2 regions of the Providencia hangzhouensis genome follow, and region 1 is predicted to be linked to the other one. Evidence: predicted binding sites of a transcription regulator. Region 1 holds the regulator's gene; the other holds the start of a gene.
The links. The regulator Fur, encoded in region 1, represses iron uptake genes when iron is present. The targets are predictions, from matches to a motif close to ATAATAATGAGAACNACTATCAA.
Positions count from the first base shown of each region.

Region 1 (5,144 bases):
CCAGATAAGCGCTGAATTATCAGGGAAAATTTATCGCCATTTAATGGCCTTACCTTTAAATTATTTTAAGCTAAGGCCAACAGGGAAAATTATCGCAAGGATCCGTGAATTAGCTCATATAAGGCAGTTTTTAACGGGCTCGACACTGATGCTATTCATTGACTTTATCTTTGTTATCCTTTTTGTCGCGGTTTTATTTTCCTATAGTAGTTTGATGGCTTGGATTTTATTGGGCCTATGGGGGTATTTTTTGTTTTATGGATGGTTTTAGGCCCAATCATTCGCCAACAAACTCAAAAATCTTACCAAGCCGATGAAAATGGTCTCACTTTTCTCACCGAAAGTATTACTGGGATTGAAACCATAAAAACGACAGCAACAGAAAAATACTTTAATCAACGCTGGAAAAAAATATTTAGCAAGCAGCTAACTCAAAGCTTTAAAGTATCAATGCGCAGTGAAGTTGCCTCTCAGTTAATGACTCTCGTGAGTAAAATAACTACCGCAATTCTTTTGTGGGTTGGTGTCAAGGAGGTATTAAACGGTGGGATTTCTCCTGGCGAATTAGTGGCATTTAATATGCTAAGCGCGCATGTTACACAACCTGTATTGCGATTTGCCCAGGTTTGGCAAGATTTCCAACATACCATCATTTCATTGCGTCGGGTGGGAGATATTCTTGATGAACCTGTAGAAAATGAACGTAAAGGGATTGCAAACACTTCAAATATTCACGGAAAAATCGAGTTTCAAAACATCCGCTTTCGTTATCAACCTGATACGCCTGAAGTTATCAATAATTTGTCATTAATGGTTAATTCTGGTGAATTTATTGGGATTACTGGCCCTTCTGGTTCTGGAAAAAGCACCTTAACGAAATTATTACAACGACTTTATGTACCACAACATGGGCAAGTTATTGTTGATGGCATGGATTTAGCTGTCGCAGATACTGTGTCATTACGCCGAAAAATGAGCGTTGTATTACAAGAAAGCACTTTATTCGTCGGTTCTATTGCAGAGAATATTCGTTTAAGCCACCCGCAAGCGACTCACGAACAAGTTATTCACGCAGCAAAATTAGCTGGAGCATATGACTTTATTATGGCATTGCCTGATAATTTTAATTATCCCTTATCAGAAAAAGGCTTGAACCTTTCAGGTGGTCAACGTCAAAGAATTGCACTTGCGCGCGCTTTACTCACCGAACCAGACATTTTAATTCTCGATGAAGCCACTTCTGCGCTCGATTACGAGTCAGAAGCTGCCATTATGGAAAATATGCCTTTAATTACGCAAGGAAGAACAGTCATTAGTATTGCTCACCGACTCAACACGATTATGCATGCTGATAGGATATGTGTTATTTGCCAAGGAGAAGTACACGAAATGGATACACACGAAAACTTGCTCAAATCAAATGGCTTATACGCCAATTTATGGCGCCAACAAACGCAATAACACGGATAAAAAAGCATCACACCTATAGCAAGTGGTGCTTTTTTACTAAAAGCGCTCATTTTACAACCGATTAAACCAAATCATCGTAGATGAAGCTATAGCACAAGGGGATTAGCTAGGGTATCATGGCGCGCTGAATTACTGGCACACCCTTTTAGCAGTTATAGACATGGCAAAAGAACAAACGGATCGAACTACACTAGATTTGTTCGCTGAGGAACGAAGGCCTGGGCGACCTAAAACAAGCCCGCTATCACGGGATGAACAACTGAGGATCAACAAACGCAACCAACTGAAACGAGATAAAGTGAAAGGATTGCGTAGAGTTGAATTGAAACTGAACGAAGAAGCTGTCGTGATATTGAATCAGTTAGCTGAAGATAAAAATATAAGCCGTAGTGAATTGATCGAAGAAATTTTGATGTCACAACTTGAGCATGTTAACACATCAATACTCAAATAACGTTATCTTGATAAATCACACAAATTTGACAGACTTAGCATCATTTTTTCGCCAGAATAAGGCGTAATATTCTATCTATTTTCGTTCTAAATGGGCTCTAGAAGGCGAATTTTCACCTCTAGTCCTCTTAGAAAAACAAGAGGTTAATCACTTTATGGCAGTCATAGGCATTTTCTTCGGAAGTGACACAGGTAACACAGAAAATATTGCCAAAATGATCCAAGAAAGATTGGGCAAAGATGTAGCAGAAGTTCACGATATCGCAAAATGTAGTAAAGAAGATATTGAAGCTTTTGATATTCTACTTCTCGGTATTCCAACTTGGTATTATGGTGAAGCTCAATGTGATTGGGATGATTTCTTCCCTACTCTCGAAGAAATTGATTTCGAAGGTAAACTTGTCGCCTTATTTGGTTGTGGAGACCAGGAAGACTACGCTGAATATTTCTGTGATGCTATGGGTACGATCCGCGATATTATTGAGCCTCGTGGTGCTGTTATTGTTGGTCATTGGCCAACAGAAGGTTATCACTTTGAAGTATCCAAAGGTATGGCAGATGACAACCACTTTGTTGGTTTAGCTATTGATGAAGATCGTCAACCTGAGCTAACTGATGAACGTGTTGATGCATGGGTAAAACAAATCTCTGAAGAAATGTCTTTAGCTGAAATTTTAGGCTAATAGATCATATAAAGAAACCTTACCCATAGATTGCACCACTGTCTTGTACAAAATGAATCACCTAAGCCAGTGGCGTAATCTAAAATAACCGATAAGGTATCCTAATAGGATAGGTTCTCAAGAGATTATCAAAATAATGAGACAATGCATGGTTTCTATTTTTATTTTCCATGCCTATAATTGTAAATCAGTTTAGAAGACAACTGTATTGATGTTAAAAATGTCTCATTATTGTTAAATTTATGATTTAAGATACAGGACAAACCCGCATGACAGACAACAACAAAGCATTGAAAAATGCTGGACTCAAAGTCACTCTTCCAAGATTAAAAATTTTGGAAGTACTTCAAGAGCCTGAGTGCCACCACGTCAGTGCGGAAGATCTCTATAAAAAGCTGATCGATATGGGCGAAGAGATCGGGTTAGCAACCGTATACCGCGTGTTAAACCAATTTGATGATGCAGGTATCGTAACCCGTCACAACTTCGAGGGTGGTAAATCTGTATTCGAGTTAACTCAGCAACATCACCATGATCATTTAATCTGTTTAGATTGTGGAAAAGTGATTGAGTTTACTGACGAATCCATTGAAACTCGCCAAAAAAATATCGCTGCTCGCCATGGCATTAAACTATCTAACCATAGTTTATATCTATATGGTCATTGCGCAGATGGTGATTGCCGTGATAATGCTGACGCACACGAAGCAAAAGAGTAATAGTATTCAACCATCGCTGATAAAACGTAATGGTTAAAAATACCAAAACCCTGATAATAAACTTTATCAGGGTTTTTTATTTTAAATATCCATATTTTTTTCACTCAATTAGTGATAATTTATGATGAATAACTTAAATTTAACTATTTATCACTACAATTTTTAGTTAATAAAAAATTTTCCTAGAAACTATAATAGTTGCAATTCAAATCAAAACCCTTATATTATTTCACTGATGAATATATTCTATCATCTAGAATTATACTTATATATCAAAGTGGTATATAAATAACATTATAGATGTTTTCTAATTTTTCATACTATATAAAAATTATTTTATTTCCTTTCTATTATTTTAACTATAATTTAGAAAGTTGATGATTCAAATGTAGCCATAAAGTTAAAATACACTTTAAATGCACAATTACATTTATTGACTAAACTAATTACGTATTTTAGTAATTTGTAAGAGATTATCTGATGAAAAAAACATATCTTTTTCTCAACACAAGTTTTTTCTTCTGGTTTCTTACTTTAATAGGGTGGTTTTTTAGCTATTTATCTATCACCTTATTTTCGTTCGTATTATCAGTGCTATTCTTGATCTTATACTTCAATCAAAAAAAGGTAAGTAAAATGTTCACCAAAAGACAAAACAAGCCCACGCCTACATCGACGTCCCCTTCTATAAGTAATGAGCCTGAAGTGACTGCAAAGATAGAAGAACAAATTACACTATCAACGCCTACTATTAGTGAAGAAAAATCGAATACGGTTATCTCTAGGGACGTTATTTTTGAAGGGAATATTACCTCTAATGAGCAAGTACATATCTATGGAAAAGTCATTGGAAATATAACAGGAAAAGATAATACTGTTAAAGTCATGTTAAACGGCCAAGTCACGGGAAATATTACCTGTAAAGAGCTGGTAGTTAATGGGCGTATTGAAGGTGAGTGCTTATCTGATACTATTTGTATTGAAAATAATGGCGAAATCCACGGTACTATCCATTACAGTAGCTTATCGATTAAAAAGGGTGGGGTTTTATCTGGCCATGCTCAAATTAAAAATCCTCCTCATCAATCGGAAAAAGTTACCATATTAAAAGATAAGCTAAAACAAGACGCTATCATACCCAATGAAAGTGTAAATAACGCTTCTTTGTAGTCACCATAAAAATAAGGTGAATATACCCACCTTATTTTCAATTTTTATATCAGTATTTACACTTATTAAAACATCTCATTAATATTAAAATATATAGCAAACCTCTTTCCTATCTAGGCAAATGACTGCCATAGTTCCCCTATAGCAGTCATTTGTTACTAAAATATTTTCTACTCTAGAATACAGTAAATGGCATCATTACCATAAACTTAATATCTTTTTCATCTTGGAAAATATTTCCATAACCACCACCATAACTCGGAATATCTGTATGATTATCATATTTGGTAAAATGTAGCTTAAATAGCGTATCTTTTGCTCTACCTGACTGCACGGTATATAAAATATCAAAGTTCCATGCACTTTCTTTTAAGCGTACATCTTGAGCATATTGGCTATTCGTACTTGGTTTAGCATCCCAACCATAAATATATGAGGTTCCGACTTTCCATCCAGCTAAATCCCAATTTTTTAAATCATACATAACACCAGCCATAACGGCTTTTTCATTATTAGCATTCCAGTCTGAACGGCCATCCCACCAAATATCCATGCGGCCATTTGATGTTGCCCAACCAGGGGTCATACGCTGTAGGAAATAACCTTGATTACCTTTAGCTTTTACATAGGTTCCCTCTAATTTAAAATC
Region 1 covers NZ_CP135052.1:3,145,242-3,150,385, forward strand. The annotation lists partial or broken gene PZ638_RS14305 (type I secretion system permease/ATPase) at 1-1,461, shown strand, start outside; gene ybfE (LexA regulated protein) at 1,631-1,924, shown strand; gene fldA (flavodoxin FldA) at 2,079-2,606, shown strand; gene fur (ferric iron uptake transcriptional regulator) at 2,876-3,325, shown strand; gene PZ638_RS14325 (bactofilin family protein) at 3,962-4,495, shown strand; gene chiP (chitoporin ChiP) at 4,671-5,144, opposite strand, start outside.

Region 2 (5,144 bases), 460 kb from region 1:
GCAGCGCCATATTTAGGGCTATATAAGCTTTGTGCCCGCTGTCCCCAAATTGTGGAGTAATTTTTATCCAGCAGGTTTTCGACAGCAAAGCTAACTTTACCCACTGGTAGCATATAACTTCCTAATAAATCAACGGTATTATAACCATCGAGTTTCTTACCAGCCGCATCCGTTAAATTGAACGTTTGCTGGCTTTGTAAGCGTAGCGCCCAGTCATTCGGCTCCCAACCAATATAGGCATTCACTTTTGATGGGCTCGCGAAATCAACGCTCCATTTTTCCCAACTACCATCCACTTTAGTTTCTGATTTTTGTAGATTGAAGTTACTTCCAACACTCCAATCTGAGTCAGCAAAGAAGTAATCCACCGCACCTTCTACCCCATAGATACGGCGTTTATCGGTTTTCATATAGATGGTCATGTCATCTTTATTAATGCCATAGCTTCTATCAGACAAAGAATAATAGGTAGCAACTTGTGTGCGTAAGTTTTCCCCTGTGTAACGCCATCCTAACTCGAAAGAGTTAACCTTAATTCCTTTTACCTTGGTATCATTAATGTTAACACTTTTATTGAGATGATAGTGGCCATTGGCATCTGGGGTCTTCGCATAATCACCTGTTCCGTAATACTTAGCAATATCAGGAATTTCAAAGCCTTGAGAGAAATTAAACCATGTTTGTTGCTCTTCGGTTAAGTTAACCAGCAGCCCTGCGTTAAACAGTAAGTTGTTGTAATCCGTTTTCCCACCCGGTACTGCATCTGCTGATTTACCTTTTCCGTTAGCAATCGCTTCTTGCTGTGCATAACCAATAAAATCATCGACTTTATTTTCTGTGTACTGATAACGTACACCACCGCTTAACGTGAACATTGGCGTAATGTCATAACTACTTTGTAAAAATGTCGCCATATTCGTCGTGGTATAGCTTGGATAGCGGCCAATTTGGAAAGCTTTAGTTAAGTCCATTCCCCCGGATTCTTTCGCTTTATCTAAATCAAAAAACATTTGGTTCGCACGAAATTGCTCATGCTCTGCATCCACACCATAAGTTAACGTTAATTCATCGATAGGTTGGCTATTGAACGTCAGCTTAGTTCCATAAAAATTGGTTTTTTGATCCGATGAGCTGATACTTGTAACATCTTTGCCTGTAAGGGTTGGGAAAGGATAAAACTTTTGTGATTCATCACGATAATAAACTTGTGCAACAAAATCCTGCCCAAATACATCTGCATTTGAATATTGTAAATTGAGCAAATTACGCTCAGTTCCCGGCAAACGGTCAGAACTTAATTTGCTGCTGTTATAAGCTTCACCTTGCCCTTTAACCGCGGAAAAATTTTTTCCTAAATAGAGGCCGTGTTTACCATCAGACTCACTTTTATAATGCTGATAAACAGCTTGAACCTGTTGTTTTTCATCGATTTTGATAGTACCTGACGCCATCACATCCAAACGATCAGAAAATTGCAGCCCTGTTTGGGTATTATCAATATTAATCGCATTACCTTTGCCATCATACCAACCGCCATAGCGTTGATAAGCAACAGAAACACGTCCGTGAGCGTTCTCATTACCACCACTTACTGCTGCAGCAATATTTTCATCGTGATCTTTACCACTGTTAAAGCCTGTTTTTCCACCTAATTGCAGGGAAACTTGTTTTTCTTCTTGGCCTTTTTTCGTCACAATATTAATCAAGCCACCACTGCTACCACCACCGTACATCGCCGTTGCGCCTGAAATAACTTCGATATGATTAATATTAAAAGGATCGATAGAATCTAATTGGCGACTATCACTACGAGAAGAGTTAAGGCGTACTCCATCCACCATCACAATCATTGAACGGCCACGCATATTCATGCCATAGTTTGTCCGCCCTTGGCCACTGACACTCATTCCTGGAATAAGCTGCGCTAAAATATCTTTTAATTCTTTTCCACCTTCAGCTTGCTGCTCAATTTCAGCATTATCAATCACCCATGTGGTTTGTGCCATTTCTGAAACGGTTTTATAACCACGTGTAGCAGATACGGTTATGGACTCTTCTTTTTTATCGGCGCCAAATACGGAGGGGGAAATAAAAGGGAGAAAGCAAGGAGAGATAATAAAAAAATGCTTTATTTTCATTAAATTAAACCTTTACATTATTAGAATTGCTGTTATTGAATCTAAAAAATAAATCACAATGCATAACTAAATTACTGTTTATTATTTTATCAAATAATTATTATCAACAGTAACTAAGAATCAAGATAAATATAAGAATTATTATTATTAACAACAGATAATGAAAGGTTATTCAGTACTAGTCACGCATCCTTGCGCAAGATCTTCCTATTAATTACTTCACGCTAACGACTGCAATATAATTCAACTTTCCACGATTTTGCCGAAAATGACGGAACATACGCAAAAATTGGGGACGATTTTCTTTCTTCAATGCATTACGGATAATCTTTAGGGCACCCAAAATACCTTCATCGTAAATCAACCCTTTTGGTGATAGCAACGTCATTGGCCCAGTGTGAGATAACACTTGCTGGAAGCCCGCTTGTTGAAATAATTCTATCCATTGCGCTTCAGGTAATGGCTGTGCTTTAACATTAATCGCTTGCTGCATTTGGGAAACCACACTTTGAACAGCTTGGGCATCCTTAAATGCAATATCATGGGTTAATAAACAGCCACTCGGTTTTAGTACTCGATAATACTCCTGCAATAGCTTCGCTTTCGCTTTATCGCCGTACATGGTTAGCATGGCTTCATTAATAACCACATCAAAACTGTTGTCCTCAAACGGTAGTTTTGATGCATCCGCCATTTGGATTGTCACTAAATCTGTTAGCCCTTTATTCGCAACATTCTTTTGTGCTTGTACGAGCGCCTGCTTGTCCATATCAATACCCGTAATATGACAATGGAATTGGGAGGCAATTTCAATGGCAGTGGTTCCCATATTACACGCGACTTCAAGAACTTGGCTGTTCTTGTGTAACCCTGATTGGCTAAGTAACCATTCGGTTGCTTCTTTTCCCCCTGGGCGTAAACGTTTTTTCCCCAAGCGTGCTAGAAATTTGTGCCCTGCTTCGTGGGCGGTAAATGATTGGTCCATTTTCACCTCCAAGTTAATGTGTACAAGCCGTTTCAGGCTCACGTAACATAACTAACAGCATTTTTGCGGGCTCAAGCGCATCTACCGCATGAGGAATATTAGCAGGCATTCTGACAACTTCCCCCGGTTTAGCCATTACTGGCTTTCCTTCGATGGTAAGTTGTAAGCTCCCTTCAACAACCATCACAATCGCATCAAAAGGGGCGCTGTGTTCAGACAGCGCTTGGCCTTTATCAAAAGCAAATAAGGTGATATTTCCCCCGCCATTTTTCGCTAATACGCGGCTTGCAATACCTTGTTCAGTATAATTAATTAACTGATTGATAATCAGCGCTTCTGAAGGTGTTATTGTGTTATTGCTCATCGTTTAATATTCCTTAATTCAATCGTTTTCATTCAGTTATCTAAATAGCGGAATGACCCCTTGGGTCTGCCGGCCTTGATAATCCATTGGCGTAATTGCGACGGGTAATTGGTACAGTTGTGTCAGGTTTTCTTCCGTTAAAATTTGTTCAGTTTCACCAAATAAACAACCGCTGCCGTTAAATAACAACAGTGAATAATCAGCGATATGCAGCGCATGCTGTGGATAATGACTCGTGAATAAGATAGTCATTCCGCGATGTATGGCTAAGTCACGTAAGACGCTGAGCACACTGTCTTGGTTGGCAAGGTCCAATGCGGATGTCGGTTCGTCAAGAATCAGAATTTCTGGTTCGCTGGCTAATGCCCTCGCAATCATGACCATTTGTTTTTCCCCTCCACTGAGGCAGTTAAAGGGTTGGTCAGCAAATTTGCTTATGCCTAAGTACGCTAAACACTGCTCTACAATTTGGTTATCTTTTTCATTGGGTGAGGCATACCAAGGTAAATGACGAATACGCCCGAGACTCACCATAGTGCGAACAGAGTAATGAAACAGTGAACCACTAAGCTGTGGAACATAAGCAACGGGGGCATTTAGGGAAATATTGCCTGTTGATCCTTTTTGTACGCCGAGTAGTAGTTTTAATAAAGTTGTTTTTCCGCGGCCATTTGGCCCTAAAATCGCGCCAATACTGCCCTTTGGTTGCCGAAAACTAACATTCGTAAATAATTGGCGTTGGGCTATTTTGAAATTAAGGTGTTCAACTTGGATCATAAATCGGCCACCTTTTTATTCAATGTGTGGATCAGTAGTGCAAAAATAGGGGCACCGATCAGTGCGGTGATCACACTTAATGGAATTTCTGCATTCGTCATACTGCGTGCAAAGGTGTCGACAGCTACCATATAAATCCCACCAATGACCGCACTGGCAGGCAGTAATATCCGGTGATCATGCCCTACCATTAGCCGAGCAATATGTGGAACAATCAGCCCTACCCAGCCGATGGTACCGGATACCGCCACTGTCGCACTGGTGATCAAGGTTACGCTGAGTAACACAGCCCAGCGGGTTCTATTAATTTTCATCCCTAAAGCTTGTGCATTTTCTTCCCCAAGGGACAGCACATTGATACGAAAACGCAACGCAAAAATGACCAAGACACAGACCAGCACAACCGGAAAAACAATATTGAGTTTGAGGTAAGACGCACTGGCAAAGCTGCCCATAAGCCAAAAAACAATGGTTTGTAACGTGTTATTTGGGTCTGCAAAATAGGTAATTAACGAAATTAATGCAGCAAAAAAAGCATTAATAATCACCCCCGCAAGGATTAACATTAATAGCTGGCTGCCTTGGCGATTCAAACCCAATAAGAAAACCAGCACGATAGCTAGCAACCCACCGATGAAAGCCAATGAAATGGTGACCAACAAAGAAGAAAATAATAAAATAGCTAGCGCGCCACCCAATGCAGCCCCTGATGAAACACCAATAATTTGCGGCCCAACTAATGGGTTGCGGAAAATACCTTGCAAAGCAGCCCCCGCAACCGCCAGCCCAGCCCCTGCCGTTCCTGCTATCAGAACACGCGGTAAGCGCACATTCAGCACCACATTTTGTTCCGTTCGGCTATAGTTCCCCATCATTTCAT
Region 2 covers NZ_CP135052.1:3,601,824-3,606,967, forward strand. The annotation lists gene PZ638_RS16360 (TonB-dependent siderophore receptor) at 1-2,138, opposite strand, end outside; gene PZ638_RS16365 (class I SAM-dependent methyltransferase) at 2,353-3,123, opposite strand; gene PZ638_RS16370 (cupin domain-containing protein) at 3,137-3,487, opposite strand; gene PZ638_RS16375 (ABC transporter ATP-binding protein) at 3,524-4,264, opposite strand; gene PZ638_RS16380 (FecCD family ABC transporter permease) at 4,261-5,144, opposite strand, start outside.
Region 2: PZ638_RS16360 (TonB-dependent siderophore receptor) is a predicted target of Fur. The motif match lies at 2,264-2,286, and genes of this name have one in related genera.